2 regions of the Variovorax raffinosi genome follow, and region 1 is predicted to be linked to the other one. Evidence: predicted binding sites of a transcription regulator. Region 1 holds the regulator's gene; the other holds the start of a gene.
What was found. The regulator LexA, encoded in region 1, represses DNA repair genes until DNA is damaged. The targets are predictions, from matches to a motif close to ACTGTATNNNNATACAGT.

Region 1 (15,421 bases):
GTGCCGGTCTCGGCGGTGGCAACGACGAACGCGAACAAACGCTCAACCAGATGCTGGTCGAGATGGACGGTTTCGAAACCAACCTTGGCGTGATCGTGGTGGCTGCCACCAATCGCCCGGACATCCTGGACGCCGCTCTGCTGCGCCCCGGCCGTTTCGACCGTCAGGTGTATGTCACGCTGCCCGACATCCGCGGCCGCGAACAGATCCTCGGCGTGCACATGCGCAAGGTCCCGCTGGGCCAGGACGTGAACCCGAGCGTGATCGCCCGCGGCACGCCCGGCATGTCGGGTGCCGACCTGGCCAATCTCTGCAACGAAGCAGCCCTGATGGCTGCCCGCCGCAATGCGCGCGTGGTCGAGATGCAGGACTTCGAGAAGGCCAAGGACAAGATCTTCATGGGCCCCGAGCGCAAGAGCATGGTCATGCCCGAGGAAGAGCGTCGCAACACGGCCTACCACGAGTCCGGCCACGCCCTCATCGGCAAGCTGCTGCCCAAGTGCGACCCGGTCCACAAGGTCACCATCATTCCGCGTGGACGCGCTCTGGGCGTGACCATGAGCCTGCCGGCGCAAGACCGCTACAGCTACGACCGCGAATACATGCTCAACCAGATCAGCATGCTGTTCGGTGGCCGTATCGCCGAAGAAGTGTTCATGCACCAGATGACCACCGGCGCCAGCAACGACTTCGAGCGTGCGACCTCCATCGCCCGCGACATGGTCACGCGCTACGGCATGACCGACGCGCTGGGCCCGATGGTCTACGCCGAGAACGAAGGCGAAGTGTTCCTGGGCCGCTCGGTCACCAAGACCACGACCATGAGCGAACAGACCATGGAAAAGGTTGACGGCGAAGTGCGCCGTATCATCGACGAGCAGTACGCCCTGGCGCGTGGCCTGATCGAAGCGAACAGCGACAAGATGCACGCGATGGCGAAGGCGCTGCTCGAATGGGAAACCATCGACAGCGAGCAACTCGACGACATCATGGCCGGCCGCGCACCGCGTCCGCCCAAGGACTGGACGCCGCGCACCCCTCCTTCGGGCAGCGGTGGCAGTGGCGGCACGCCGGCCGTCAATACCGACCCGGCGCCAACCGCCGCTTGAGGTGGGCTTGATATCAAGCAACAACGGGGCCTCTGGCCCCGTTTTCCATGGTGCACCGTCGGGAGCGGTCTGGCAGACCTCGCGTTTCGCGATCGATCTTGCGCAGCCGCGTGTGATGGGCATCGTCAACGTCACGCCCGATTCCTTTTCCGACGGCGGTGCGCACGCGTCCACCGGCACCGCGCTTAAGCACTGCGAGCAGTTGCTGAAAGAGGGCGCGGACATTCTCGACATCGGCGGCGAATCGACCCGCCCCGGCAGTCCGGCTGTGCCGCTTGACGCCGAACTGGCGCGTGTGCTGCCCGTGGTGCGCGAGGCCGTGAAGCTGAACGTGCCGCTGTCCATCGACACCTACAAGCCCGAAGTCATGCGCGCCGTGCTCGACCTCGGCGCTGACATCGTCAACGACATCTGGGCGCTGCGCCAGTCGGGCGCGCTCGAAGCCGTCGCCGCTCATCCGTCATGCGGCATCTGCCTGATGCACATGCACCGCGATCCGCAGACCATGCAGGCCACGCCCATGGATGGCGACGTCATCCCCGAGGTGCTGTCGTTCTGGGCCGAGCAGGTGGCACGGCTTCGGGCACTGCGCATCGATCCTTCTCGCATCACGCTCGACCCGGGCGTCGGCTTCGGCAAGACCGTGGCGCAGAATTTCGCGCTGCTGGCGCGGCAGGGCGAACTGCTCGAAGGCGGCTATCCGCTGCTGCTGGGCTGGTCGCGCAAGTCGTCCATCGGCGCCGTCACCGGGATCGATGCGGCGAACGAGCGCATCGCGCCCAGCGTGGCTGCGGCGCTGCTTGCCGTCGAGCGCGGCGCGGCTGTGGTGCGCGTGCACGACGTGCGTGACACGGTCGCAGCCATCGCGGTATGGCGTGCCATGAGGGCGCAAGAGTCACAACAAACACAAGAACGAACACCATCACCATGACCCGCAAATATTTCGGCACCGACGGCATCCGTGGCACCGTCGGCCAGGCGCCCATCACACCCGACTTCGTGCTGCGCCTGGCGCATGCCGTGGGCCGCGTGCTCAAGAAAACCGAGGCCCGGCCTCGTGTGCTGATCGGCAAGGACACCCGCATTTCCGGCTACATGCTCGAATCGGCGCTCGAATCGGGCTTCAATTCGGCCGGTGTCGACGTGGTGCTGCTGGGCCCGCTGCCCACGCCCGGCGTGGCGTACCTCACGCGCGCCCAGCGCGCGAGCCTCGGTGTGGTGATCAGCGCGAGCCACAACGCTTTTCCCGACAACGGCATCAAGTTCTTCAGCGCGCAGGGCACCAAGCTCGACGACGCCTGGGAGCTGGCCGTCGAAGCCGCGCTGGAGGAAGCACCGGTGTGGGTGGACTCCGTCAACCTCGGCAAGGCCCGGCGCCTGGACGATGCGTCCGGCCGCTACATCGAGTTCTGCAAGAGCACCTTCGCCAACGACCTCTCGCTGCGCAACATGAAGCTCGTCGTCGATGGGGCGCATGGTGCGGCCTACCAGGTGGCGCCCAACGTGTTCCACGAACTGGGCGCGGAAGTCACCAGCATCGGCTGCGCCCCTGACGGGCTCAACATCAACAAGGGCTTCGGCGCGACGCATCCCGAAGCGCTGGTCGCCGCAGTGACGGCGCAGAAGGCCGACTACGGCATCGCACTCGATGGCGACGCCGACCGCCTGCAACTGGTCGATGCCAGCGGCCGCCTGTTCAATGGCGACGAGTTGCTTTACCTGATGGTGGCAGAGCGCATCGCGCGCGGTGAAAAGCCGGCAGGCGTGGTCGGCACGCTGATGACCAACAAGGCCGTCGAAGTGGCGTTGCGCGGACAGGGCATCGAGTTCGTGCGCGCCAAGGTCGGCGACCGCTACGTGCTCGAAGAGTTGGACAAGCGCGGCTGGCTGCTCGGCGGCGAAGGCTCGGGGCACTTGCTGGCGCTTGACCGCCACACCACGGGCGACGGCATCGTGAGCGCGCTGCAGGTGCTGCAGGCTTGCGTGCGCAGCGGCAAGACGGTGGCGCAACTGCTCGAAGGCGTCACGCTGTTCCCGCAGACCCTGATCAACGTGCGCCTTGCGCCCGGCCAGAACTGGAAGGACAACGAGGCGCTCGCCAGCGAAACGCAGCGCATCGAGGCCGAACTCGGCGATGCCGGCCGCGTGCTGATCCGTGCGAGCGGCACCGAGCCGCTGGTGCGCGTGATGGTCGAGGCGCGTGATGCAAAGCAGTCGCTGTCTTGCGCGCAGCGCCTCGCCGCAACGCTGGAGCCGGCGAAATGAGCAACAACATCGAAACCCTGGTGGCGAACTACCGCGATGCGGTGCAGGCAGCGGCCGTGGTCGACCTGCTCAACGCCTACGCGAGCGACCCCGCGGGCGGCGGCACACCGCTCGATACAGCCGTGCGCGACAAACTGCCTGCCGCACTGGCGGCACGCCCGCAAGCCTTCAGCGTACTGGCCTTCGACGGCGACACACCGGTGGGCCTCGTCAACTGCATCGAAGGCTTCTCGACCTTCGCCTGCCAGCCGCTGGTGAACGTGCACGACGTGGTCGTGCTGCCCAGCCATCGCGGCCAGCGCGTGGCGCAGAAGATGTTCGCGCAGGTGGAGCTGGAGGCGCGCAGGCGCGGTGCCTGCAAGCTCACGCTCGAAGTGCTGTCGGGCAACGCGCCCGCGCTGCGCACCTACGAGCGCGAAGGCTTCACCAACTACCAGCTCGATCCCGCCTTCGGCAGCGCGGTCTTCCTGCAGAAGAAGCTCTGAAAGCAAAAAGGGCCGAGGCGAGTTCATCGCCGTCGGCCCTCACCTCAACCCTCTCCGCGAGGGAGAGGGGGTAAGACAGATCAGAAGCGGGTGACAGGCATGTCGGCTTCGGTCTTGTCGGCCGAGTAGCGGCCCAGCTCCCACTTGGCAATCGCGTTGCGGTGCACTTCGTCCGGGCCGTCCGCAAAGCGCAGCGTGCGCGCGTGGGCATAGGCGTTGGCCAGCGGGAAGTCATCACACATGCCGCCACCACCGTGGACCTGCATGGCCCAGTCGATCACCTGGCAGGCCATGGTCGGTGCCACCACCTTGATCATCGCGATCTCGTTCTTGGCGACCTTGTTGCCGGCCACGTCCATCAGCCATGCGGCCTTGAGCGTGAGCAGGCGCGCCATGTCGATCTTGCAGCGCGCTTCGGCAATGCGTTCCTGGGTCACGGTCTGCGAGGCGACGGTCTTGCCGAAGGCCACGCGCGACGAGGCGCGCTTGCACATCAGCTCCAACGCGCGCTCGGCCAGGCCGATCAGGCGCATGCAGTGGTGGATGCGTCCGGGGCCAAGGCGACCTTGGGCGATCTCGAAGCCGCGGCCTTCGCCGAGCAGGATGTTGCCCACCGGCACGCGTACGTTCTCGAAGTACATCTCGACGTGGCCGTGCGGCGCGTCGTCGTAGCCCATCACGTTCAGCGGGCGCACGATGCGGATGCCCTTGGCGTCCGCCGGCACGATGACCATGCTCTGCTGCGAATGGCGGGGCGCATCGGGGTCGGTCTTGCCCATGGTGATGTACACCGCGCAGCGCGGATCGGCCGCGCCGGAAATCCACCACTTGTGGCCGTTGATCACGTACTCGTCGCCCTGGCGTTCGATGCGCGTCGAGATGTTGGTGGCGTCGCTCGAGGCCACTTCGGGCTCGGTCATCGCGAAGGCCGAGCGGATCTGGCCTTCGAGCAGCGGCTTGAGCCAGCGCGCCTTGATCTCTTCCGAGCCGTAGCGCGCGATGGTTTCCATGTTGCCGGTGTCGGGCGCCGAGCAATTGAAAGCTTCACTCGCCCACGGCACCGCACCCATGATCTCGGCCAGTGGTGCGTATTCCTGGTTGGTCAGGCCCGCACCGGCATAGCCGGAGGCCGAGGCGCTGTCGACCGGCAGGAACAGGTTCCACAGGCCCTGGGCCTTGGCCTTGTCCTTGACCTTCTCGACCGTCTTCAGCGCGGTCCAGCGCTTGCCCGCGACCGTGTTGGCGGCCAGCTCGGCGCTGTACTCGGCTTCGGCCGGGTAGATGTTTTCATCCATGAACGCCTTGACGCGTTTCTGCAGATCTTTGGTTTTGGCCGAGTATTCGAAATCCATCTTCGTCTCCTGGTGGGTGTAGGGGGCTGGTTTACTGAGTAACCTTCGCCTTCGGCTGCGGTATTCGCCTTGGGGCGGCCCTGCGGCTCATGCCTTTTGGGCAAACTGCCAGGCCATGTCGGCCATCGGACGCGCGCCGCGGGCCGAAGCCACAGCTTGCTCGCTCGATGCGGTACCGGCCTCGACCCGCTTGGCAATGCCTTGCAGGATCGCGGCCATGCGAAACAGGTTGTAGGCCTGGTAGAAATTCCAGTCGGGCGCCAGCGCCTCGGGCGTGCTGATGCGCGTGCGCTCGCAATAGCGGCGGATGTATTCGCTCTCGGTGGGAATGCCCAGCGAGGCGACGTCCACGCCGCCGATGCCGCGCCCCGTGGTGGGCGGCATGTGCCACGACATGCAGTGGTAGCTGAAGTCGGCCAGCGGATGGCCCAGCGTGGAAAGCTCCCAGTCGAGCACCGCGATGATGCGCGGCTCGGTGGCGTGGAACATCACGTTGTCCAGGCGGTAGTCGCCATGGACGATCGACACCTTGCTTTCGTCGCGTGCGCTGGCCGGCATGTGGGCGGGCAGCCAGTCGATCAGCCGCTCCATCGCCTCGATGGGCTGCGACAGCTCGCCGGCGCCATCCGCCGAGGCCTTGTACTGCTTGCTCCAGCGACCGATCTGGCGCTCGAAGTAGTTGCCGGGCTTGCCGTAGTCGGCCAGGCCGCGGGCGGCGAAGTCGACGGTGTGCAGCGCCGAGATCACGCGGTTCATCTCGTCGTAGTAGGCGGCGCGCTCGGCATTGCTCATGCCGGGCAGCGACTGGTCCCACAGCACGCGGCCCTGCATGAACTCCATCACGTAGAAGGCGCGGCCGATGATGGCTTCGTCTTCGCACAGGCAGTGCATGTGCGGCACCGGCACGTCGGTGCCGGCAAGGCCACGCATGACCTTGAATTCGCGTTCGACCGCATGGGCCGAGGGCAGCAGCTTGGCGACCGGGCCCGGCTTGGCGCGCATCACGTAGCTCTGCGAAGGCGTGACCAGCTTGTAGGTCGGGTTCGACTGCCCGCCCTTGAACATCTCGACCGTCAGCGGTCCCTTGAAACCATCGAGATTTTTTTCGAGCCAGGCGGAGAGCGCATCGACGTCGAAAGCGTGCTGTTGCGAAACGGCGCGGGTGCCGATGAAGTTGGAGAAGTCCTGGCTCATTTCAGTTTTCTAGCTTTCTGCTTCCGAGACGCGCATCAAGGCCGAGCGGTCGAGCACGACCAAGCCTGCCGGCTCGATGCGGATGGTGCCCTCGCGCTCCATGGTCTTGAGTTCCTGGTTGACCCGCTGGCGCGACGCGCCCAGCAGTTGCGCGAGTTCTTCCTGCGCGAGCTGCAGGCCGATACGCGTCTGGCTGCCGTCTTCCAGATTGGGCACGCCGTAGCTGCGCACGAGGTGAATGAGCTGCTTGGCCAGCCGTGCCCGCAGGGGCAGGGTGTTGAGGTCTTCCACCAGGCCGAACAGCGTGCGGATGCGGCGCGCCTGCAGCCGCATCAGGGCTTCGTACAGCTCGATGTGCGACGCCAGAATTTTCTGGAAGTCGGCCCGCGCCACGCAGAGAACGGTGGTTTCGCCGTGCGCATAGGTGTCGTGCGTGCGTCGCTCCCCGTCGAACATCGACACGTCGCCGAACCAGATGCCCGGCTCGACATAGGTCAGCGTCACCTGCTTGCCCGAGACGGACGTCGAGCTCACGCGCACCGCACCCTTGGCACAGGCGATCCAGCGTTCGGGCGGATCGCCACGGGCGGCCATCAGGTCGCCGTCTTTGTAGCGTTGAACAAAAGAGCATCGAAGGATGTCGTGCCGTAGCGATGGAGATAGGGAAGAAAACCAGCGACCACTGTTGATCGCTTCACGTTCTTCGATGGTAAGAATGGGGTCGTCCATTGGTCTGTCCTCTCGGCGACTGAAAAGCTGAAGGGTGTCACGGGAGCGACGCCGTCAGGCGTTACTCGTATTGCGGCGGTTTCTTGTCGAGGAACGCGGCGATGCCGATGCCCGCGTTCGCATGGTGCAGGTTGCGCACGAAATGGTCGCGCTCCTGCGAGAGCTGAGAGGCCAGCGTGGCGCCGTGCGCCTCGCTCAGCAGCTCCTTGATGCTGGCCAGCGAGTTCGGCGCGCGTGCGTTGAGCTTGCCGGCAAGCGCCAGCGCGCCCGCAAGCGCCTGGCCGTTTTCGGTCAGCTCGTTCACCAGCCCGAGCGCATGCAGGCGCGGTGCGCCGATGCGCTCGCCGTTCATGAGCCATTCGCTGGCCAACTGGCGCGGCAACTGCTGCCCCAGGTGCCAGCTGAGGCCTCCGTCGGGCGACAGCGCCACGTTGCTGTACGAGGCCGCAAAGACCGCGTCGCGCGCGGCCACCACGAAGTCGCAGGCCAGCGCGAGCGAGAAGCCCGCGCCCGCCGCCGCGCCTTCGACCGCCGCGATGATCGGCTTGGGAAAGGTGCGGATCGAGTCGATCCAGTTGTGCAGGCCCTCGATGCTCTCGGCCTGTACCGAGCGATCGAGCTGGCGGTTGGCCAGCAGCCGCTGCAGCGAGCCGCCGGCGCAGAACCATGCGCCTTCGCCCACGATGACGACGCTGCGGATCTCGGCGCTGCCCTCGGCGCCATTCAGCGCCTCGATGCCGGCGGCGTAGATCTCGGGGCCCAGCGCATTGCGCTGGGTCGGGTTGGCGATGGTCAGCACCATGGTGCTGCCTTCGCTGGTGCTCTTGAGTTCGGCGGTCATCGCTGTGTCGCGTTTCCAGTCGGTCGGTTGTTGGTTTCTTATTTATTCTTCTTCGTGCAGCAGGCTCAGGCCCAGCGCGCCACGGCGGCGCAGCCACGGGCTCGGGCGATAGCGCGGATCGCCGTACACGGTCTGCAGGTTGAACAGCACTTCGAGCATGTTGGTCGGACCGTAGAGGTTGCCCATGGCCAGCGGGCCGCGCGGATAGCCCAGGCCCAGTTGCACCGCGGTTTCGAGGTCGGCCGGCGAGCACACGCGCTGCTGGCACATGTCGGTGGCGATGTTGACGATGGTGCCGATCACGCGCTGCGTGACGAAGCCGCCGCTGTCGCGGATCACGCTGACCGCCTTGCCGTCGCGTGCGAAGAGGGCGTGCGCGGCATCGCGGATGTCGCGGCGCGTGGCGGGGTTGGTGGCGAGCACGCGGCGCTTGGTGGCGGCGTCGTCGATCAGCATGTCGATGCCGATGGTGCGCGTGGCGTCCAGCCGTTCGACGGCGGCGACGGTGGTCACGTCGAAGCCCAGCGGCGCGACCAGGACCAGCGAATGCGGCGCGGCGGCGGCGCCGCTGTCGATCTGCGCGCCGAGCGTGTTGACCAGGCGCAGCAGTTCGGCACGGCGTGCGGCGCGCGGCGACACCCACACCGAAGGCGTGCCCTCGACCACGGGCGCCGGCGCCTCGGGCGTCTGCTGCATCACGCCGTCGGTGTAGCGGTAGAAGCCTTCACCGGTCTTGCGGCCCAGTGCGCCGGCCGCCAGGCGCTGCGCGGTGATCACGCTCGGGCGAAAGCGCGGTTCCTCGAAGTACTGGTGGTAGATCGACTCCATCACCGGATGCGACACGTCGAGCGCCGTCAGGTCCAGCAACTCGAAGGGGCCGAGGCGAAAGCCTGCCTGGTCTTTCAGGATGCGATCGACGGTCGCGAAGTCGGCCACGCCTTCGCTGACGATGCGCAGCGCCTCGGTGCCGTAGCCACGGCCTGCGTGGTTGACGATGAAGCCGGGCGTGTCTTGCGCTTGCACGGCGCTGTGGCCCATCTGGGTGGCGTAGCCGGCGAGTTGCTTGCAGACCTCGGGCGCGGTCTTGAAGCCCGCGACCACCTCGACCACCTTCATGAGCGGCACGGGGTTGAAGAAGTGAAAGCCCGCGATGCGTTCGGGACGCGCCAGCCCGGCTGCGATGGCCGTGACCGAGAGCGACGAGGTGTTGGTGACCAGCGTGGCCGTCGGGGCCACCACGGCTTCGAGTTCGCGGAACAGCTTGCGCTTGACTTCGAGGTCTTCGATCACGGCCTCGATGACCAGATCGCAGCCGGCCAGGGCCTGGATGGAGTCGACCGCCTTGACGCGGGCAATCTGGGCATCGCGCGCAGCGGCGTCGATCTTGCCCTTCTCTTGCAGCTTGTTCCATTGGGCGACGAGGGCTTCGCGGCCGCGCTCGGCGGCGCCGGCAAAGCTGTCGAGCAGCAGCACCTCGCTGCCCGCCTGGGCGGCGATCTGAGCGATGCCGCGACCCATGGCGCCGGCGCCGATCACGCCGATTCGGGTGTAGTTCACTGTCATTGGATGAAGATTTTCGCTGGTTGAGTGGTATCCGGGCCGCAGCGCCGAGAGGGGGCGAGGCGCGGCGGCAAGCTCCGATTTTGCAATCCCGCGCGGGCAGGGCGTGACGGGTTTTACGCGGAGGCGCGATTCAGGGCCGAACGCTGGCTGCGGTCGATGGCCGCGCTGAGGGCGATGGCGACCAGCAGCAGCGCAAAACCGACCCAGCTCATCCATGCCGCCGCGTCGTTGGCCAGCAGCCAGCCGCCCAGGGCCGCGCCCACCGCCTGGCCGGTATAGATGCCCGAACTGTTCAATGCCACGGAGCCCGGCGCGAGAGCGGGCGCCAGGCCCACCAGACGGGCCTGCTGGGCCGAGTTGGCGGCAAAGCAGCCCAGACCCCAGGGAATCAGCACCACGGCCAGCCAGGCGAGCGTGGAAGCCAGCGGCCACAGCAACAGGCTCAGTGCAATCAGCACCGTCGTGACCAGCACCATGCGCCCGGCGCCGATGCGGTCGATGAAGCGGCTGACCACCATGTTGCCCACCAGCCCGCAGGCGCCGAACAGGGCCCACATCACGCTCAGCGTGGTGGCATCGGCACCGAAGCTCTGCTTGAGGATCGGGCCGAAATAGCTGAAGAGCACGAACTGGCCCGCGCCCTGCAGCGCGGTGACCGAGACGATGCCCATCAGCACCGGGCTGCGCAGCACGCGCGACCACGCTGCCGCCGTCAGCGCGGCCGGGCGAATGCCTTGGGGAAGGGTGAGCCAGATCGACGCGGCGCTCACGACACTCAGCGCCGCAATCGCCATGAAGGCCATCCGCCAGCCCAGGTGGCCGCCGATCAGCGCGCCGATGGGCAGGCCCAGCACCGAGGCCATCGACCAGCCCAGGAAGACGAAGGTCACGGCCCGCCCGCGCTGGTCGGGCGGCACGAGCATGCCGGCGCAGGCGGCGGCCTGCGGCGTGAAGATCGCGGGGGCGATCACCGTGAGCATGCGCATCGGCAACAAGGTGCCGAAGCTCGGCATCAGCGCCGACAGGGCGTGTCCTGCGGCGTACCAGAGCAGGGTCAGGGCCAGCAACTGCCGGCGGTCCCAGCCTGCGACTGCAGCAGCCAGCAGCGGCGCGCCGATGCACATCACCGCCGCGGCGGCTGCGATCAGTTGGCCCGCGGTTGCGGCACTGACGGCGAGCGATGTGCTGATTTCATTGAGCGTGCCGGGCACGACCATCACGCCCGTGCCGATCACGAAGTTGCCGGCCAGCAGCGCCCAGAGGGCGCCCCGTGGCGCAGGCCGGCTCATGATTTCACCGCCGAACCTGCAGCGCGCCTGGATTCACGATGTTCGTGGGGTTGCCGTTGATGTAGCTCACGACGTTGTCGAAAGCCTGGCCGAAATAGCTCTCGTAGCTTTCCTGCTCGACATAGCCGATGTGCGGCGTGCAGATGCAGTTTTCCAGGCGCAGCAGGGCGTGGCCCTGCAGCGGCGGCTCGCTCTCGAACACGTCGATGGCGGCCAGCCCCGGGCGGCCGCGATTGAGCGCGGCAAGCAGGGCGTCGGCTTCGACCAGTTCGGCGCGGGAGGTGTTGACGAACAGCGCCGTCGGCTTCATGCGCGAGAGGTCTTCCAGCGTGATGAGTCCGTTGGTTTCTTCGTTCAGCCGCAGGTGCACCGACAGCACGTCGGCCTGGGCAAAGAATTCGTGGCGGTTCTGCGCCACCTGGAAGCCGTCGGATCGGGCCTTGGCGCAACTCGCTTCGCGGCCCCAGATCACGACCTGCATGCCGAAAGCCTGCCCATAGCGCGCGACCAGTTGGCCGATGCGGCCGTAGCCCCAGATGCAGAGCGTCTTGCCCTTGAGCACCGAGCCCAGCCCGAAGTTGGGCGGCATCGAGGCCGACTTGAGCCCCGATTGCTGCCACGCCCCGTGCTTGAGGTTGCTGATGTACTGCGGCAGCCGGCGCATGGCGGCCATGATCAGCGCCCATGTGAGCTCTGCAGGCGCCTGGGGAGAGCCAGTACCCTCGGCCACCGCAACGCCCCGCTCGGTGCAGGCCGTGACGTCGATGTGGCCGCCGACCCGACCGGTCTGCGAAATGAGCTTGAGCTTGGGCAGTTTTTCGATCAGCTGGCGCGAGATTTGGCTGCGCTCGCGGATCAGCACGATCACGTCGGCATCCTTGAGGCGAACCGACAGTTGCCCGATGCCCTTGACCGTGTTGGTATAGACCTTGGCCGCGTACGCGTCCAGCTTGGCGGCACAGCGCAATTTGCGCACGGCGTCCTGGTAGTCGTCGAGGATCACAATGTTCATGGCGTGCCATTGTGCCTCGCAGCATTGGGATGTCGCGCGTGTGAACGTTTGGATACCCGCCCCCGAAGGGGCTCGCAGGGGCGTTTGGGCTCAGTGCAGGCGTGTGGAGCGGGGCACCGTGCTCATGGTTTCCGCAGTCTCGAGCGCCGCGAGGCGGTCGAGTTCCGCGCACACGTCGGCCATGCGGCCGGAGATGACGACGCGGTTGCTGGTGCGTTGCGAGCCTTGCCGGTCGACCACGCGAACCACGCGCAATGGGCGCGCTGGTGCGGCGGCTGCCGTTGCCGACGCGGCGGCGTTGCCGGACCGGGTGGTGCAGGCGGGGCGCACCGCGACATAGCGCAGCCCCGCCGAGCTTTCGCTGTGATCGAGCGGGTCCCGGCGATGAGGGCGGCGAGCGGGCATCAGGCGGCTTGCGAGCGATTGCAGCGGCATCCAGAAATCAGCGATGGCGAGGAGGGCGATTCCCATGTGAACTCCAAAAAAATATGAGGTTGAACACAGGCAGGATTTCTTGAATCGGCCGCGACAGGGTGATGGCGACTTTGCGCCATACGCCCGCCACCTGTTGCGGCCGGATGAGGTGCTGCTGCGAGCAGGCCGCGCGGCCTACATCAGCATGGTGTTGCGGATGAGTCCGACGGCGAGGCCTTCGATTTCGAAAGGCTCGCCGGGCTGCACGATGATGGTCGGGTAGTCGGGGTTTTCGGCGTGCAGCTCGATCACCAGCTTGTTGCGCTTCAGGCGCTTGACCGTGACTTCGTCGCCAAGGCGCGCCACCACGATCTGGCCGTTGCGCGCTTCCTTGGTGGCCTGCACGGCGAGCAGGTCGCCGTCCATGATGCCGGCGTCGCGCATCGACATGCCGCGCACCTTGAGCAGGTAGTCGGGCTGGCGCTGGAACAGCGTGTTCTCGACGTAGTAGGTCTGGTCGATGTGCTCTTGCGCCAGGATGGGCGAGCCGGCTGCGACGCGGCCGATGAGCGGCAGCGCCAATTGCGCCATGCCGGGCAGCGAGAGCGAGAACTGGCCGCCTTCGCGATGGCGTGTTTCGTTGAGCGAACGCAATGCGTCGCCCTTGAGGCGGATGCCGCGCGAGGTGCCGCTGACGAGTTCGATCACGCCCTTGCGGGCGAGTGCCTGCAGGTGTTCTTCGGCGGCGTTGGCCGACTTGAACCCCAGCTCGTTGGCGATTTCGGCGCGCGTTGGCGGCGCACCGGTACGAGCGATGGCGCTCTGGATCAAGTCCAGGATCTGCTGCTGGCGGGCTGTAAGCTTCACGGCGAACTGCATATGTGGTTCCTTGCGGCACTGGCTATTTATCCAGTGCCTGTATTTTTAACCAGTTTTTAGAAGTTGACAAGCCATGGCCAATTCCCCTTTGCCCGAGTTGCGTCGCGTGGTGGTTCTGGGCACCGGCGGCACCATTGCCGGCCGGGCCGCCAGCAGTGGCGACAACATCGGCTACACCGCCGGACAGGTGGGGGTGGCCGATCTGCTGGGAGGCATCGAGGCGCCGGAGGGTGTGACGCTGGTGGCGGAGCAGGTGGCGCAGCTCGACAGCAAGGACATGTCGTTCGACATCTGGCAGAAGCTGGCGCAGCGCTGCGTGCATTGGCTGGCGCAGCCCGATGTGGCCGGCGTGGTGATCACGCATGGCACCGACACGCTGGAAGAAACGGCGTTCTTCCTGCATTCGGTGCTTGCGTCGGCCAAGCCCGTGGTGCTGACCTGCGCGATGCGTCCGGCCACTGCCTTGGCGCCGGACGGCCCGCAGAACGTGCGTGACGCCATCGTGGTGGCGGCAACGGCTGGTGCGCAAGGTGTGACGGTGGTTTGCGCCGGCACGGTCCACAGTGGTGTGGACATTCAGAAGGTGCACACCTACCGGCTCGATGCCTTCGCCTCAGGCGATGCCGGCCCGATCGGATATGTGGAAGAGGGCGCGGTGCGGCGTGTCAGGGCATGGCCTGAAGGTGCTGTACCCGGGGGCTCGAAAGCCCTGGACGCCGTGGGTCAGTGGCCCCGCGTCGAGATCGTCATGAGCCACGCCGGCGCAAGCGGTGCGCTCGTCGATGCGCTGCTGCAGGCGGGTGGCGCCGAGCCTGTGCGTGGACTGGTTCTGGCCGCGACCGGCAATGGCACGCTGCACCATGCGTTGGAAGCGGCAGCGCTCAAGGCGCAAGACAGTGGTGTTGCAGTGCTACGCGCCACGCGATGCGCCAACGGACGCATCCTGCCCAGGCCGGACGACCGGCTGCGCGATGCCGGCGCGCTCACGCCCGTGAAGGCGCGCATCGCGCTGATGCTGGAATTGCTGGGGAAATAAAAACCGCCGTCTCGACTTGTCGAGGGGCGGCTGGAAAGTCAGATCAACTGCTCAGTGCAGCCAGTGCACGTTGCGTGATTTCATCGACCGTGCCCACGCCCTTGATGGCGCGGTATTTCGGCGCGGCGGCCGGATCGGTCTTGGCCCAGGCCGAGTAATAGTCAACCAGCGGGCGCGTCTGCTGGCTGTAGACGTCGAGCCGCTTGCGCACGGTTTCTTCCTTGTCGTCCTCGCGCTGGATCAGCTCTTCGCCGGTCACATCGTCCTTGCCCTCGACCTTGGGCGGATTGAACTTGACGTGGTAGGTGCGGCCCGAGGCAGGGTGCGAGCGGCGACCGCTCATGCGTTCGATGATGTCGCCGAAAGGCACATCGATTTCAAGCACGTAGTCGAGCTTGACGGCTGCCGCCTTCATGGCGTCGGCCTGCGGAATGGTGCGCGGGAAACCGTCGAACAGAAAGCCACTGGCGCAATCGGCCTGTGCAATGCGTTCTTTCACGAGATTGATGATCAGGTCGTCGCTGACCAGCGCACCGGCGTCCATCACGGCCTTGGCTTGCAGCCCCAGCGGCGTGCCGGCCTTGACGGCGGCGCGCAGCATGTCGCCGGTCGAGATTTGAGGGATGCTGTATTTCTGGCAGATGAAGGCCGCTTGCGTGCCTTTGCCCGCTCCGGGCGCGCCCAGCAAAATTAGTCTCATGGTGTCCTCGGACGGTTCTTAGATTTTGTGTCGCGCCGAGCGTCGGCCCGAAGGCTGGGCAAGGCGGAATTGCATCGAGGATAGCACGCGTGCCAGTGAGGATTTTCCCTTGTCTTCACTCGGGCGACACCTCGCCTCAGGGGCCGGTTTTCGCTGCGAAGACCGCGCGCACGCGCGCCAGGTCTTCGGGGGTGTCGATGCCCGGTCCGGGGGCAACGTGGCTCACATGCACCGCAATGCGATGCCCATGCCACAGCGCGCGCAACTGCTCGAGCGCTTCGGTCGCTTCGACGGGAGACGGTGGCAGCGACGGAAACTTGCGCACGAAGCCCGCGCGATAGCCGTAGATGCCGATGTGGCGTAGGGGGGCGGGCGTCGGCAGCACGGTCGGCGCCGCACCGTTGGCGGAGCCATCGCGCCACCAGGGAATCGGCGCACGGCTGAAGTAAAGGGCGTGGCCCTGCGCGTCGAGCACGGCCTTCACCACGTTCGGGTTCATGAAGTCGCCGATCGAATCGATCTCGTGGGCCGCGGTGCTCATTGCGGCTTGCGG
Region 2 (15,421 bases), on a different contig from region 1:
GCGCTGCTCAAGTCCGGCGCCGTCGTCATCGGCATGCTCAATCCCTTCGATGCCACCGGCCTGCAACGCCTGGCCGGCGCGGGCGTTGTCGGCTTCGCTCTCGAAGCAGCGCCGCGCACCACCCGCGCCCAGAGCATGGACGTCCTCTCATCGCAAGCCAACATCGCCGGCTACAAGGCCGTGATGATCGCGGCCGACAAATACCAGCGCTTCTTCCCGATGCTCATGACCGCGGCCGGCACCGTGAAGGCCGCGCGCGTCGTCATCCTCGGCGTCGGTGTCGCCGGCCTGCAGGCCATTGCAACGGCCAAGCGCCTGGGCGCCGTCATCGAAGCCTCCGACGTTCGCCCCAGCGTCAAGGAACAGATCGAATCGCTCGGCGGCAAGTTCATCGAGGTCTCGTACGACACCGATGAAGAAAAAGAAGCCGCCGTCGGCGTCGGCGGCTATGCCAAGCCGATGCCTGCGAGCTGGCTCGCGCGCCAGCAGATCGAAGTCGCCAAGCGCGTGGCGCTGGCCGACATCGTGATCAGCACCGCGCTCATTCCCGGACGCGCCGCGCCGACGCTCATCACCGAGGACATGGTCAAGGCCATGAAGCCCGGCTCGGTGATCGTCGACATCGCCGCCGGCAAGGGTCCCGATGGCGTGGGCGGCAACTGCCCGCTGTCGGAAGCCGACAAGACCGTGGTCAAGCATGGCGTGACCATCGTGGGCGAAACGAATCTCGCGGCGCTCGTGGCGGCCGACGCGTCGGCGCTCTACGCGCGCAACGTGCTCGACTTCCTCAAGCTGATCGTCACCAAAGAGGGCGCGCTGAAGATCGACCTCGAGGACGACATCGTCGCTGCCTGCCGCGTCACGCAAGACGGCCAGGTCACCCGTAAATAAGCGAACAAGCGAAAACGCGAGGAGCACAAGCGCCATGGATCCCGTTTCCCATACCGTCATCAACCTGATCATCTTCGTGCTGGCGATCTACGTCGGCTACCACGTGGTCTGGACCGTCACCCCCGCGCTGCACACGCCGCTGATGGCGGTGACCAACGCGATCTCCGCCATCGTCATCGTGGGCGCCATGCTGGCGGCCGCGCTCACCACCACACCGCTGGGCAAGACCATGGGCGTGCTCGCCGTGGCGCTGGCGGCGGTGAACGTCTTCGGCGGCTTCCTGGTCACGCGGCGCATGCTCGAGATGTTCAAGAAGAAAGAGAAGAAGGCCTCACCAGGTGCTGTCAAGGCAGAAGAGGGAGCCGCCAAGTGAGCATGAACCTCGTCACGCTGCTGTACCTCGTTGCCAGCGTCTGCTTCATCCAGGCCCTCAAGGGCCTGTCCCATCCCACCACCTCGATCCGCGGCAACATCTTCGGCATGACCGGCATGGCGATTGCCGTGCTGACCACCATCGCGTTGATCCACGGACAGGCGCGCTCGCTCAACGTCGACTTCGGCACCGGCATCGCCTATGTGCTGGCGGCGGTGGTGGTCGGTGGCGGCCTGGGTGCCTTCATGGCCAACAAGGTCGAGATGACCAAGATGCCCGAGCTGGTCGCCTTCATGCACAGCATGATCGGCCTGGCCGCGGTGTTCATCGGCGTGGCCGCGGTGGCCGAGCCCTGGGCCTTCGGCATCACCGCCGCGCCCGTGGCCGCGTTGATCGGTGCGCAGACGCCCGACGGCGCCATCGTCATCGACGGCTTCCTGCGCTACGGCATTCCCTACGGCAACCGGCTCGAACTGTTCCTGGGTGCGGCCATCGGCGCCATCACCTTCAGCGGCTCGGTCATCGCCTTCGGCAAGCTGTCGGGCAAGTACAAGTTCCGCCTGTTCCAGGGCGCGCCGGTGCAGTTCAAGGGCCAGCACATGCTGAACCTGGTGCTGGGCCTGCTGACCATTGCGCTGGGCCTGCTGTTCGTGGCCACCGAAAGCTGGGGCGCGTTCTTCGCGATGCTGGCGCTGGCCTTCGTGATGGGCGTGCTCATCATCATCCCGATCGGCGGCGCCGACATGCCGGTGGTGGTGTCGATGCTCAACAGCTACTCGGGCTGGGCGGCCGCGGGCATCGGCTTCAGCCTGAACAACGCAATGCTGATCGTGGCCGGTTCTCTGGTGGGCTCATCGGGCGCGATCCTGAGCTACATCATGTGCAAGGCGATGAACCGCTCGTTCTTCAACGTGATCCTGGGCGGCTTCGGCGGCGAGGCCGCCACCGCCGGTGGCGCGGCGAAGGAACAGCGCCCGGTGAAGACCGGCAGCGCCGACGACGCGGCCTTCGTGCTCGGCAATGCCGAGACGGTCGTCATCGTGCCGGGCTACGGCCTTGCCGTGGCGCGCGCGCAGCATGCGGTGAAGGAGCTGGCGCAAAAGCTCACCGACAAGGGCATCACCGTCAAGTACGCCATTCATCCGGTGGCGGGCCGCATGCCCGGCCACATGAACGTGCTGCTGGCCGAAGCCGAAGTGCCCTACGACCAGGTGTTCGAGATGGAAGACATCAACGGCGAGTTCGGCCAAGCCGACGTGGCGATCATCCTGGGCGCCAACGACGTGGTGAACCCCGCTGCCCACACCAAGGGCAGCCCGATCTACGGCATGCCCATTCTGGAGGCCTACAAGGCCAAGACCGTGATCGTGAACAAGCGCTCCATGGCCGCGGGTTATGCCGGCCTGGACAACGAGCTCTTCTACATGGACAAGACCATGATGGTTTTTGGCGATGCCAAGAAAGTAGTAGAAGATATGGGCAAGGCCATCGAATAGGCCGAAGGTCCGTGCCCGCGATGCGGGCGAGTTCCTGGCGGCGCCACTTCGTGCGCCGTTTTCGTTTTCAACTGTCCGACTCCCGGAGGAGACAAATCCATGACCGACCGTCCCTGGCTCAGCAGCTACCCGCAGGGTGTGCCCGCCGATATCGATGCCTCGCAGTACCCTTCGCTGGTTGCGCTCATGGAAGAGAGCTTCACGAAGTACGCCGACCGCACGGCCTACAGCTTCATGGGCAAGGACATCAGCTACGCCGAGACGGACAAGCAGAGCAAGTCTTTCGCGGGCTACCTGCAGGGGCTCGGCCTGGTCAAGGGCGACCGCGTCGCCGCGATGATGCCCAACTGCCCGCAGTACCCGATCGCGGTCGCGGGCATCCTGCGCGCCGGCCTGATCCTGGTCAACGTGAACCCGCTGTACACGCCGCGCGAACTCGAGCACCAGCTCAAGGACTCGGGCGCCAAGGCCATCATCATCATGGAGAACTTCGGCACCACGCTGCAGCAATGCATCGCGGCCACGCCGATCAAGCACATCGTGCTGGCCTCCATGGGCGACCGCCTTGGTTTCCTCAAGGGCGCGCTCGTCAACTACGTGGTGCGCAACGTCAAGAAGCTGGTGCCGCACTTCAGCCTGCCGGGCGCCGTGCGCTTCAACGATGCGCTCGACAAGGGCGCCAGCCGCACGCCGCAGCCCGTGGCCATCGGCCCTGACGATGTCGCCGTGCTGCAGTACACCGGCGGCACCACGGGCGTGTCGAAGGGCGCGGTGCTGCTGCATCGCAACGTGATCGCCAACGTGCTGCAGTCCGAAGCCTGGAACGGTCCGGCCATGGACAAGGTGCCCCCCAACGAACAGCCAACCAGCGTGTGCGCGCTGCCGCTGTATCACATCTTCGCGTTCACGGTCGGCATGATGCTGAACATGCGCACGGGCGGCAAGCTGATCCTGATTCCGAATCCGCGCGACATCGCGGGCGTGCTCAAGGAATTGTCGAAGCACACGATCCACAGCCTTCCGGCCGTCAACACGCTGTTCAACGGGCTGGCGAACCACCCCGACTTCAACACCGTCAACTGGAAGAACCTGAAGATCTCGGTGGGTGGCGGCATGGCCGTGCAGGCTGCGGTCGCCAAGCTCTGGCTCGAAAAAACCGGCTGCCCGATCTGCGAAGGCTACGGCCTGTCGGAGACCTCGCCGTCGACCACCTGCAACCCGACCAACAGCACCGCCTACACCGGCACCATCGGCCTGCCGCTGCCCAACACCTGGCTCAAGCTGCTCGATGACGAAGGCAACGAAGTGCCGGTGGGCGAGCGCGGCGAAATCGCGATCAAGGGGCCGCAGGTGATGGCCGGCTACTGGCAGCGCCCCGACGAGACCGCGAAGGTCATGACGCCCGACGGCTACTTCAAGAGCGGCGACATCGGCGTGGTCGACGAGCGCGGCTACTTCAAGGTGGTCGACCGCAAGAAGGACATGATCCTGGTCTCGGGCTTCAACGTGTACCCGAACGAGATCGAAGACGTGGTTGCACTGATTCCGGGCGTGCTCGAATGCGCGGCCGTCGGCATACCCGACGAGAAGACTGGCGAGGCCGTGAAGCTCGTGATCGTCAAGAAAGATCCCTCGCTCACCGAGGCGCAAGTGCGCGAATACTGCAGAGCAAACCTTACGGGTTACAAGCAACCGCGAATCGTAGAGTTTCGTACCGACATGCCGAAGACACCGGTCGGCAAGATCCTTCGCCGCGAGCTGCGAGACACGAAGAAGTAAGGGTTCGGCCCGGGTAGGGCCACGGCATCGATCTTGCATATTCGCGGGTCGATGTTTCGATTCATTCTTACCCGTGTGAGCCTGCTGGTGCCGACCTTCATCGGCATGACATTGCTCGCCTTCTTCCTCATCCGGCTCGTGCCGGGTGATCCCATAGAAACCATGGCCGGCGAGCGCGGGATCGATCCCGCGCGCCATGCCGAACTGCGCGCCGCCTACGGCTTCGACAAGCCCGTGCTCGTGCAGTACGGCATCTACATCGGCCGCGTGCTGCATGGCGACCTGGGCAAGTCGCTGATCACGCAGGACACGGTGATGAGCGAGTTCCTCGCGCTCTTCCCGGCCACGGTCGAACTCGCGGTCTGCGCCATTCTTTTCGCGCTGCTGCTCGGCCTGCCGGCCGGCATCCTCGCGGCGGTGCGGCGCAATTCCATCTTCGATCACGGTGTCATGGCCACGTCGCTGACCGGCTACTCGATGCCGATCTTCTGGTGGGGCCTGTTGCTGATCCTGTTCTTCTCGGTGCAGCTCGGATGGACGCCGGTGTCGGGGCGCATCGCGGTGCAGTACTTCATCGAGCCCGACACCGGCTTCCTGCTGATCGACTCGCTGCGCGCGGGCGACATCGATGCCTTCTGGTCGGCGCTGCATCACCTGATTCTTCCGGCCATCGTGCTGGGCACCGTGCCGCTTGCCGTGATCGCGCGCATGACGCGCTCGGCCATGCTCGAAGTGCTCGGCGAAGACTACATCCGCACCGCGCGCGCCAAGGGCCTCTCGCGCTTTCGCGTGGTGGGGCTGCATGCGCTGCGCAATGCGCTGATCCCGGTCGTCACCGTCATCGGGCTGCAGGTGGGCGTGCTGTTCACCGGCGCGATCCTCACCGAAACCATCTTCTCCTGGCCCGGCGTCGGCAAGTGGCTCATCGAGGCCATCGGCCGTCGCGACTATCCGGTGCTGCAGGGCGGCATGCTGCTGCTCGGCGCCATCGTGATGATCGTCAACCTGCTCGTCGACGTGATGTACGGCGTCATCAACCCCCGCATCCGGCGCTGAACACATGGCGAGCACACACACCATTTTCACCAGCGCAAGTCCCGCGCCTCCCGGCCCCTGGCGCGAGTTCTGGACGGCCTTCTCGGCCAACCGTGGCGCGGTCATCGGGCTCGTCATCATTGCCCTGTTGCTGCTGGTCGCGTTGTTCGCGCCGTGGATCGCGCCGCATGCGCCGAACGAAACCAACAGCGCGGTCTTCCTGCTGCCGCCGGCGTGGCAGCAGGGCGGCAACATCAGCTACCTGCTGGGCACCGACGCGATCGGGCGCGACATTCTTTCGCGCCTCATGTACGGCGCACGGCTCTCGCTGTCGATCGGTGTCGCGGTGGTGGTGCTGTCGGTGATCGTGGGCGTGGTGCTCGGGCTCATCGCAGGCTTTTTCCGCGGCATGCTCGAGATCGCGATCATGCGGCTCATGGACATCGTGCTCACGCTGCCGAGCCTGCTGCTCGCCATCGTGATCGTCGCGATCCTCGGGCCGGGGCTGATCAACGCGATGCTCGCGGTGGCGATCGTGGTGCTGCCGCACTATGTGCGCATCACGCGCGCGGCCGTCATCGCCGAGGTCTCGCGCGACTACGTGACCGCCGCGCGCGTCAGCGGCGCCGGCACGCTGCGCCTGATGTTCCGCGAGGTGCTGCCCAACTGCGCCGCACCGCTGATCGTGCAGGCCTCGCTCGGTATCTCCACCGCCATCCTCGATGCGGCCGCCCTCGGCTTTCTCGGCCTCGGTGCGCAGCCACCGTCGCCCGAGTGGGGAACCATGCTGGCCGATGCGCGCGAGTTCGTGCTGCGCGCATGGTGGGTCGTCACCTTCCCGGGCCTCGCGATCCTCGCGGCGGTGCTGGCGTTCAACCTGCTGGGCGACGGTCTGCGCGATGCGCTCGACCCCAAGCTCAAGCGCTGAAGCAAAGGAAAGAACAGATGCCTTTGCTTGAAATAAAAGACCTGCACGTCGAGTTCCCCACACAGGGCGGCGTGCTGCATGCGGTCGATGGCGTGAGCCTCAGGCTCGAAGAGGGCGAGGTGCTCGGCATCGTCGGCGAATCGGGCTCGGGCAAGAGCGTCACGATGATGGCGCTGATGGGCCTCGTCGGCTACCCCGGCCGCGTGCGCGCGGACCACATGCGCTTCGCGGGCAAGGAGCTGCTCGGTGTCTCCGACAAGGTGCGCCGCTCGCTGGTCGGCAAGGAGGTCGCGATGATCTTCCAGGAGCCGACCACCAGCCTCAACCCCTGCTTCACCATCGGCTTCCAGTTGATGGAAACGCTGCGGCTGCACCTGAAGCTCGACAAGCGCGATGCGAAGCGGCGGGCGACCGAGCTGCTCGAACAGGTCGGCATTCCGGCCGCGTCTTCGCGCCTGGGCAGCTATCCGCACCAGCTCTCGGGCGGCATGAACCAGCGCGTGATGATCGCCATGGCCATTGCCTGCAACCCGCGCCTGCTGATCGCCGACGAGCCCACCACCGCGCTCGACGTCACCATCCAGGCGCAGATCCTCGACCTGCTGCGCGACCTGCAGAAAGAGCGCGGCATGGCGCTGGTGCTCATCACGCACAACATGGGCGTGGTCAGCGAAATGGCGCAGCGCATTGCCGTGATGTACGCGGGGCAGCTGATGGAGCAGCAGCGCGTCGACCGCCTCTTCGCATCGCCGCAGCATCCCTATACCGAGGCGCTGCTCGCGGCGCTGCCCGAACGTGCCGCGCCCGAAGGGCGGCTCGCCACCATCAGCGGCATGGTGCCGGGCGTGCACGACCGGCCCGCCGGTTGTTTGTTCGCGCCGCGCTGCGCCTACGTCACCGAGCGCGCCTGCCATGTGCGGCCGGCGCTGCGCGAATGGCAGGAGGCCGAGGTGCGTTGCCACTTCCCGCTCGGCGAGCCTGGGCGCATGGCGGCCATCGAGAAAGACCGGCCGCGGCCATCGGTGGCAGAGGCCGTGCAATGAGCGCAGTAGTGACGAACGACGTCGTGGTGGAGGCGAGCAACCTCCAGCGCACTTATGAAATCCGGCGTGGGCTGTTCCGCGCGCCTTCGCAACTGCGCGCCGTGGGTGACATCTCTTTTCGCATCGAGCGCGGCCGCACGCTGGCCGTGGTGGGCGAGTCGGGTTGCGGCAAGTCGACGCTGGCGCGCATGGTCGCGCTGATCGAAAAGCCCACGGCCGGGCAGCTCACGCTGGTCGGCGCCGATGCGGTGAACCAGGCGACAGCGCAAAAGCGCGAACTGCGCCAGGCCGTGCAACTGGTGTTCCAGAACCCCTATGGCTCGCTCAATCCGCGCAAGAAAATCTCGGCGGTGCTCGAAGACCCGCTCGCGATCAACACCACGCTGGGCAAGCCGGAGCGTGCCGCGAAGGCGCGCGAGATGCTCGCGCGCGTGGGCCTGCGGCCCGAGTACGCCAACCGCTATCCGCACATGTTCTCGGGCGGCCAGCGCCAGCGCATCGCGATCGCGCGCGCGCTCATGCTGTCGCCGCGCCTGCTGGTGGCCGACGAGCCGGTGTCGGCGCTCGACGTGTCGATCCAGGCGCAGGTGCTGAACCTGCTGGCCGACCTGCAGGCCGAGCTGGGCCTCGCGTACCTCTTCATCTCGCACGACCTCGGCGTGGTGCGCCACATCGCGCACGACGTGTTGGTGATGTACTTGGGCCATGCGGTGGAGCAGGGCCCCAAGTCGCGCATCTTCGCGCGGCCGCTGCATCCCTACACGCAGGCGCTGCTGGCATCGACGCCCGGGCTCAGCAGCCAGCGCATCGTGCTCAAGGGTGAGCTGCCGTCGCCGCTGAATCCGCCCTCGGGCTGTGTCTTCAGCACGCGCTGCCCGCACGTGGCACCGCGTTGCCGCGAAGAGCGCCCGCTGCCGCGCATGCTCGACGAGCGGCTGGTGGCCTGCCACTTCTCGGAACAGTTCCTCGACGGCGCGGCCCCGGTGCGCGCCGATGTCCCTTCGCCTGCCATCTCGATGGCGACGAATCCCTAGCAACCTGCTTTTTCAACCGTGTCCCAAGGAGTCCCCATGAAGACCCAGCCCACCGCTACGCGCCGCTCACGAAAGCTGGCGCTTCTGGCACCGACAGCGCTTGCGGCCCTTACCCTGGCCTGTGGCGTCGTGTCTGCCAAGACGCTGGTGTATTGCGCAGAAGGCAGCCCGGAGAATTTCTATCCGGGCATGAACACCACCGGCACCTCGTTCGACGTGACCACGCAGGTCTACAACACCATCGTCGAGTTCGAGCGCGGTGGCACCAAGGTCGTGCCGGGCCTGGCCGAAAAATGGGACATCTCGCCCGATGGCACGGTCTACACCTTCCACCTGCGCAAGGGCGTGAAGTGGCACACCACCAGCAAGAGCTTCAAGCCCACGCGCGACTTCAACGCCGACGACTTCATCTTCATGATCGACCGGCAGTGGAAGGAGAGCGACCCCTTCTTCAAGGTCACGAGCCAGAACCACTCGTACTTCAACGACATGGGCATGCCCAAGCTGCTGAAGTCGGTGGACCGCATCGATGACTACACCGTCAAGATCACGCTGAACCAGGCCGAGGCGCCGTTCCTTGCGAACCTGGCCATGCAGTACGCGGGCATCCAGTCGAAGGAATACGCCATCGCCATGCTCAAGGCCGGCACGCCTGAGAAGGTCGACCAGGACCCGATCGGCACCGGCCCCTTCTACCTCGTGCAATACCAGAAGGACGCGATCATCCGCTTCAAGGCCTTCCCGCAGTATTGGGCTGGCAAGGCCAAGATCGACGACCTCGTGTTCGCGATCACGCCCGATGCGTCGGTGCGCTGGGCCAAGCTGCAAAAGGGCGAATGCCATGTCATGCCCTACCCGAACCCGGCCGACCTCGATGCGATCCGCAAGGACCCGAACGTGCAGGTGCTGGAGCAGCCCGGCCTGAACGTCGGCTACCTCTCGTACAACACGACGAAGAAGCCCTTCGACGACGTGCGCGTGCGCAAGGCCATCAACATGGCGATCAACAAGAAGGCCATCATCGATGGCGTGTACCTCACGACCGGCGTTGCGGCGAAGAACCCGATCCCGCCGACCATGTGGTCCTACAACGACGCGATCAAGGACGATCCGTACGACCCCGAAGCCGCCAAGAAGCTGCTGGCGCAGGCCGGCTTCCCCGACGGCTTCACGACCGACCTGTGGGCCATGCCGGTGCAGCGTCCGTACAACCCGAACGCCAAGCGCATCGCCGAGCTGATGCAGGCCGACCTGGCCAAGATCAACGTCAAGGCCGAGATCAAGAGCTTCGAATGGGGCGAGTACCGCAAGCGCCTGCAAGCCGGCGAGCACCAGATGGGCATGCTGGGTTGGACCGGCGACAACGGCGATCCGGACAACTTCCTCTACACGCTGCTGGGCTGCGCCTCGGCGAAGTCGGCGAGCGGCAGCAACATCTCGAAGTTCTGCTACCAGCCGTATGAAGACCTCGTGGTGAAGGCCAAGAGCACGGTGAAGCAGGCCGACCGCGACGCGCTCTACAAGAAGGCGCAAGTCATCTTCAAGGAGCAGGCGCCTTGGTTCACCATCGCGCATGCGGTGCAATTGAAGCCCGTGCGCAAGGAAGTGATCGACTTCAAGCTGAGCCCGTTCGGCCGCCACACCTTCTACGGCGTGGACATGAAGTGATGGACGTGGCCGCATGAGTGGCGTCGCACCGGTCGCCATCGTGGCGGCCATGCACGAGGAACTGAGCGCGCTGCTTGCGCAGATGCCTGACGAGCAGCGTGTTCGAGTGGCGGGGCGCGACTTCTGGGTGGGCCATCTGCAGGGCCAACCTGTGGTCGCCGTGCTGTCCCGCATCGGCAAGGTCGCGGCGGCGGTCACGGCCACGGTGCTGCTGGAGCGCTTCGGCGTGCGCGCGATCGTGTTCACCGGCGTGGCGGGTGGACTGGCGCCGGGCGTGAACGTCGGCGACGTGGTCGTTGCCACCGAACTGCTGCAGCACGACATGGACGCCTCGCCGCTGTTCCCCAGGCACGAGGTGCCGCTGATGGGCATGGCGCGCTTTCCGGCCGACGCGGCCATCGGCAACGCGCTGTCGGCCGTGGCGGCCGATGTGCTGCGCGACCCGGTGGCCTTGGTCGGCCAGCAAGCCGTCGACGAATTCGATCTTCAGCAGCCCAAAGTGCACCGTGGCCTGCTGGTGAGCGGTGACCGCTTCGTATCGACCACGGCGGAGAGCGCGGCCTTGCAGCGCGATCTGCCCGATGCGCTCGCCGTCGAGATGGAGGGCGCGGCAATGGCACAGGTGTGCCACGACTACGGCGTGCCCTTCGCCGCGATGCGCACGATCTCGGACCGCGCCGACGATGCCGCGCATGGCGACTTCGCGCGCTTCGTGGTGGAGGTGGCGAGCCGCTACAGCCTCGCCCTGGTCGGCGCGTGGCTGGCCACGCTGCCCGCCATAAAAGCGGCTACTTGAGCCAGCCGCGCCGGCGGAAATACCACATCGGCCCCAGCGCGCTCGCCGCCATCAGCACGAGGGCGTATGGATAGCCCATGGACCAGTCCAGCTCGGGCATGAACTTGAAGTTCATGCCGTAGATGCTGGCGATCAGCGTGGGCGGCAGCAGCGCCACGCTGGCCACCGAGAAGATCTTGATGGTCTTGTTCTGGTTGATGTTGATGAAACCGACGGTCGCATCCATCAGGAAGTTGATCTTGTCGAACAGGAAGGCCGTGTGGTTGTCCAGCGATTCGATGTCGCGCAGGATCTGCCGCGCCTCTTCGAACTGCTCGGCGTTGAGCATCTTGCTGCGCATCATGAAGCTGACCGCGCGGCGCGTGTCCATCACATTGCGGCGGATGCGGCCGTTCAAGTCTTCCTGCCGCGCGATGAGGCCGAGCACCTCGCCGGCCAGCTCGTCGGTGACGTTGCCCGAGAGCACTTTCTTGCCGGCCACTTCGAGTTCGTCGTAGATGTTCTCCAGCGTGTCGGCCGAGTATTCGGCGTCCGCGTCGAACAGCTTGAGCATCACTTCCTTGGCGTCTTCGATCAGCCCCGGCGCGCGGCGTGCGCGCATGCGCAGCAGGCGGAACACGGGCACGTCTTCGTCGTGGATCGAGAACAGCACGCCGCGGCTGCGCAGGTCGGTGTTGTGCTGGTTGAGAATGAAGGCGACGCGCACCGTGCGCGGGTTCTCGTCGTCGTCGATCAGGAAGTCGGAGCGAATGTGCAGCTCGCCGTTGTCTTCTTCGTAGAAGCGGGCCGACTCCTCGATGTCCTCGTCCATCGCGTCTTCGGGAATGGACAGGCCGTAGTACTGCTTGATCCAGCGCTTTTCTTCGAGCGTGGGCGATTCGAGGTCGACCCAGATCGGCTGGAACTTGGAGAGCTCTTCGAGTGCCTCGATCTCTTCCTGAACGAGGCGGCCGTTGGCGAGCGTAAAGATATTGAGCATGGGCTCACTCCCGGGGATGACTGAACGATGGGCGAGGGAGGGGCGCTTTCAATTCCCGGGCCCGACGTGAGCGATCAGGCCGTGTGAAAGGGAGTTGAAAGCTGCCGAGACGGGGCGGTTTCCATAGGGGAGAGTCTCCAGTTGCAGCGAGGCGCGATTATGTCACTGGCCATCAGGCAGCAGGGTGATGGGACTGGACGGGCATACAGTAAAGTCGTGTCCATGCAGACCGCTGCGCCCCCTGTTTTTTCCGTTGCCGCGACGAGCCAGTCCGAACGTCTTGCCGCGGCGTTGGCAACGCTCAACGAAGCGCAGCGCGCGGCGGTCGAGCATGGCGTGGGCGCAGCCGTCGGCGGCGACCATCGCCCGCTGCTCGTGATTGCCGGCGCTGGTTCCGGCAAGACCAGCACGCTGGCGCACCGGGTGGCGCACCTGATCGCGGGTGGCGTCGATCCGCAACGCCTGTTGCTGCTGACCTTCTCGCGCCGTGCCGCGCAGGAAATGGGGCGCCGTGCGGGACAGGTGCTGGCGCGCGTGCTCGGCCTGCAGTCGGCGGTGCCGCCTGCGCTGCCATGGGCCGGCACCTTCCACGGCATCGGCGCGCGGCTGCTGCGCGAGTACGCACCGCAGATCGGGCTGGACGAGAACTTCACCATCCACGACCGGGGCGACGCCGAAGACCTGATGGGACTGGTGCGGCACGAGCTGGGCCTGTCTGCCACCGTCAATCGCTTCCCGCGCAAGGGCACCTGCCTGTCGATCTACTCGCGCTGCGTCAACACGCGCGCGCCGCTGGCCCAGGTGCTGAAGGAATCCTTTCCCTGGTGCGACGAATGGGAGGCCGAACTCAAGAAGCTGTTCGGTGGCTACGTGGAGGCCAAGCAGCAGCAGAACGTGCTCGACTACGACGACCTGCTGCTCTACTGGGCCGAGATGGTCGCCGAGCCCGCGCTGGCCGCGCAAATCGGCGCGCGCTTCGACCATGTGCTGGTCGACGAGTACCAGGACACCAACCTGCTGCAGGCCTCGATCCTGCTGGCGCTCAAGCCTGACGGGCGCGGCGTGACGGTGGTGGGCGACGACGCGCAGTCGATCTATTCGTTTCGCGGCGCGACGGTGCGCAACATCCTCGACTTTCCCTCGCAGTTCACGCAGGCGGCGCGCGTGGTCACGCTGGAGCGCAACTACCGCTCGACCCAGCCGATCCTCGATGTGTCGAACCGCGTGATCGCGCATGCGGCCGAGCGGCACGCCAAGACGCTCTGGACCGACAGGCCCTCGGCCGGCAAGCCGCTGCTGGTGCTCGTGGCCGACGATGCCGGGCAGGCGCGCTGGGTGGCCGACAAGGTGCTGGCGCATCGCGAGGGCGGGCTGGCGCTCAAGTCGCAGGCGGTGCTGTTTCGCACCTCGTCGCACAGCGCGGGGCTCGAACTCGAACTGGCGCGGCGCAACATCCCGTTCGTGAAGTACGGCGGCCTCAAGTTCCTGGAGGCCTCGCATGTGAAAGACCTGCTTGCGGTGCTGCGCTTTGCCCAGAACCCGCGCGGGCGCATGGCGGGCTTTCGCGTGACGCAGTTGATACCGGGCATCGGGCCAGTCACCGGCACGCGGCTGCTCGATGCGATGGACCAGGCGGCCGACCCCGTGGCCGCCGTGCGCGATTTCGTGCCGCCGTCTGCAGCACGCGCACAGTGGGACGACTTTGCCAAGGCTTATGCCGCGCTGCGAGCGCCTTCACTGGCATGGCCGGCCGATGTGGAACTGGCGATGGACTGGTACCAGCCGCATCTGGAGCGGCTGTACGAAGACACCTCCGGCGTGCGCCGTGCCGACGTCGAGCAGCTTGCGCGGCTTGCCGCGGGCTATGGCTCGCGCGAGAGCTTTCTCACCGAACTCACGCTCGATCCGCCCGAAGCCACCAGCGACCGCCCCGGGCCGCCGCTGCTCGATGAAGACTTCCTGATCCTCTCGACCATCCATTCGGCCAAGGGGCAGGAATGGAATTCGGTGCATGTGCTCAATGTGGTCGACGGCTGCATGCCGGCCGACGTGGCGCAGGGCGCGCACGAACTGGAGGAAGAGCGCCGGCTGCTCTATGTGGCGATGACGCGGGCGCGCGACCACCTGCACCTGCTGGTGCCGCAGCGCTTCCACATTCCGCAGCAGGCGGCGCGCGGCGACCGGCACCTGTATGCGAACCGCACGCGCTTCATTCCGGACGCCGACCTTGCCGGCTTCGAGCAGCAGACCTGGCCGCCTGCACCGGTGCTGCCCCCGGCGGTGCCGCCGCCGGCCGCCGTGATCGACCTGCGCAACCGCATGCGCGCCGCCTGGCGCTGAGCGAGCCGGCCCTTCGGGCGGCATGGTCACCGACGCGCGCCGGCGCAAACACTTGCTTTCAAAGCGCCGAAGCGGTTGCCCTGCTGACGTTGTCCGCTATGGATTGAATAGCGGATCATGCGGCGTTTTGCGCGCCCAGCACCCCCGGGCAACTCGGGTATTGCAATACCGTGACAGCTTGGGCATAGTGAATTGACCGACCCCTCTTTCCTCTTCTTTCCCCCTCTCTTCTTCTCCCTCTCCCCCGACTCACTGTTTCGCCGGCCACGCTTCATTCCGAAGCGCGGTCATTTCCCCAACCGTCAATTCCAGGAGGTCATTCATGAATTTGACGATCAGCGGTCATCACCTCGACGTCACCCCTGCCTTGCGCACCTACGTCACGAGCAAGCTGGACCGGATCACACGGCACTTCGACCAGGTGGTCGATGTGAAGGTGATCCTCACGGTGGAAAAGCAGAAGGAAAAGGAACGCCGCCAAAGGGCGGAATGCAACATCCACGTCAAGGGCAATGACATGTTCGCGGAGTCGAGCCACGCTGATCTCTACGCTGCGGTCGATGAACTGGTCGACAAGCTCGACCGCCAGGTCGTGCGCCACAAGGACCGCCTGCAAGACCACCATCACGCGGCACCCAAGCGCCTGATGTAGGAGCCTTCGGGGCTCACGCCACAAGCCGCCTTCGGGCGGCTTTTTGTTTTCCGACTGTTGTGCTGGGGCTTTGCAAGCCCCTTCGAGGCGTACGAGGCCTCTGGGCAACATGTAGACAAAAAGTAGGTAGAGGGACTGGGGGTTTTTACCAAGCGGGTGCATAATCGCGCCCGCTCTGCACCCACCATGAATCGCCTCGCGTCCATCCTGCCGCCCGCTCAAGTGCTCGTGAGCGTTGACGCCACCAGCAAAAAACGTGCTTTTGAAGAAGCCGGCCTGCTGTTCGAAAGCCTTCACGGCCTGGGCCGTGCCCTCATCACCGACAGCCTGTTTGCGCGCGAGCGCCTCGGCTCCACCGGTCTGGGCCACGGTGTCGCCATTCCGCATGGCCGCATCAAGGGCCTGAA

Region 2: the regulator LexA is predicted to act here: its motif matches at 12,215-12,232, upstream of ACSFB7_RS09640 (ATP-dependent helicase).

What each region holds. Positions count from the first base shown of each region.
Region 1 covers NZ_JBPJZR010000003.1:260,891-276,311, reverse strand. Annotated here, with positions in the region: gene ftsH (ATP-dependent zinc metalloprotease FtsH) at 1-1,109, shown strand, start outside; gene folP (dihydropteroate synthase) at 1,225-2,040, shown strand; gene glmM (phosphoglucosamine mutase) at 2,037-3,374, shown strand; gene ACSFB7_RS12360 (GNAT family N-acetyltransferase) at 3,371-3,859, shown strand; gene ACSFB7_RS12355 (acyl-CoA dehydrogenase family protein) at 3,940-5,211, opposite strand; gene ACSFB7_RS12350 (phosphotransferase) at 5,299-6,405, opposite strand; gene ACSFB7_RS12345 (Crp/Fnr family transcriptional regulator) at 6,415-7,134, opposite strand; gene ACSFB7_RS12340 (oxepin-CoA hydrolase, alternative type) at 7,196-7,975, opposite strand; gene ACSFB7_RS12335 (3-hydroxyacyl-CoA dehydrogenase) at 8,018-9,538, opposite strand; gene ACSFB7_RS12330 (MFS transporter) at 9,652-10,827, opposite strand; gene ACSFB7_RS12325 (D-2-hydroxyacid dehydrogenase family protein) at 10,832-11,839, opposite strand; gene ACSFB7_RS12320 (hypothetical protein) at 11,930-12,310, opposite strand; gene lexA (transcriptional repressor LexA) at 12,449-13,132, opposite strand; gene ACSFB7_RS12310 (asparaginase) at 13,206-14,168, shown strand; gene adk (adenylate kinase) at 14,212-14,868, opposite strand; gene kdsB (3-deoxy-manno-octulosonate cytidylyltransferase) at 15,005-15,421, opposite strand, start outside.
Region 2 covers NZ_JBPJZR010000002.1:787,178-802,598, reverse strand. Annotated here, with positions in the region: gene ACSFB7_RS09695 (Re/Si-specific NAD(P)(+) transhydrogenase subunit alpha) at 1-891, shown strand, start outside; gene ACSFB7_RS09690 (NAD(P) transhydrogenase subunit alpha part 2) at 926-1,264, shown strand; gene ACSFB7_RS09685 (NAD(P)(+) transhydrogenase (Re/Si-specific) subunit beta) at 1,261-2,760, shown strand; gene ACSFB7_RS09680 (long-chain-fatty-acid--CoA ligase) at 2,860-4,539, shown strand; gene ACSFB7_RS09675 (ABC transporter permease subunit) at 4,591-5,595, shown strand; gene ACSFB7_RS09670 (ABC transporter permease subunit) at 5,600-6,502, shown strand; gene ACSFB7_RS09665 (ABC transporter ATP-binding protein) at 6,520-7,545, shown strand; gene ACSFB7_RS09660 (dipeptide ABC transporter ATP-binding protein) at 7,542-8,579, shown strand; gene ACSFB7_RS09655 (ABC transporter substrate-binding protein) at 8,616-10,247, shown strand; gene ACSFB7_RS09650 (5'-methylthioadenosine/adenosylhomocysteine nucleosidase) at 10,261-11,043, shown strand; gene corA (magnesium/cobalt transporter CorA) at 11,036-12,022, opposite strand; gene ACSFB7_RS09640 (ATP-dependent helicase) at 12,245-14,362, shown strand; gene hpf (ribosome hibernation-promoting factor, HPF/YfiA family) at 14,685-15,014, shown strand; gene ACSFB7_RS09630 (PTS sugar transporter subunit IIA) at 15,201-15,421, shown strand, end outside.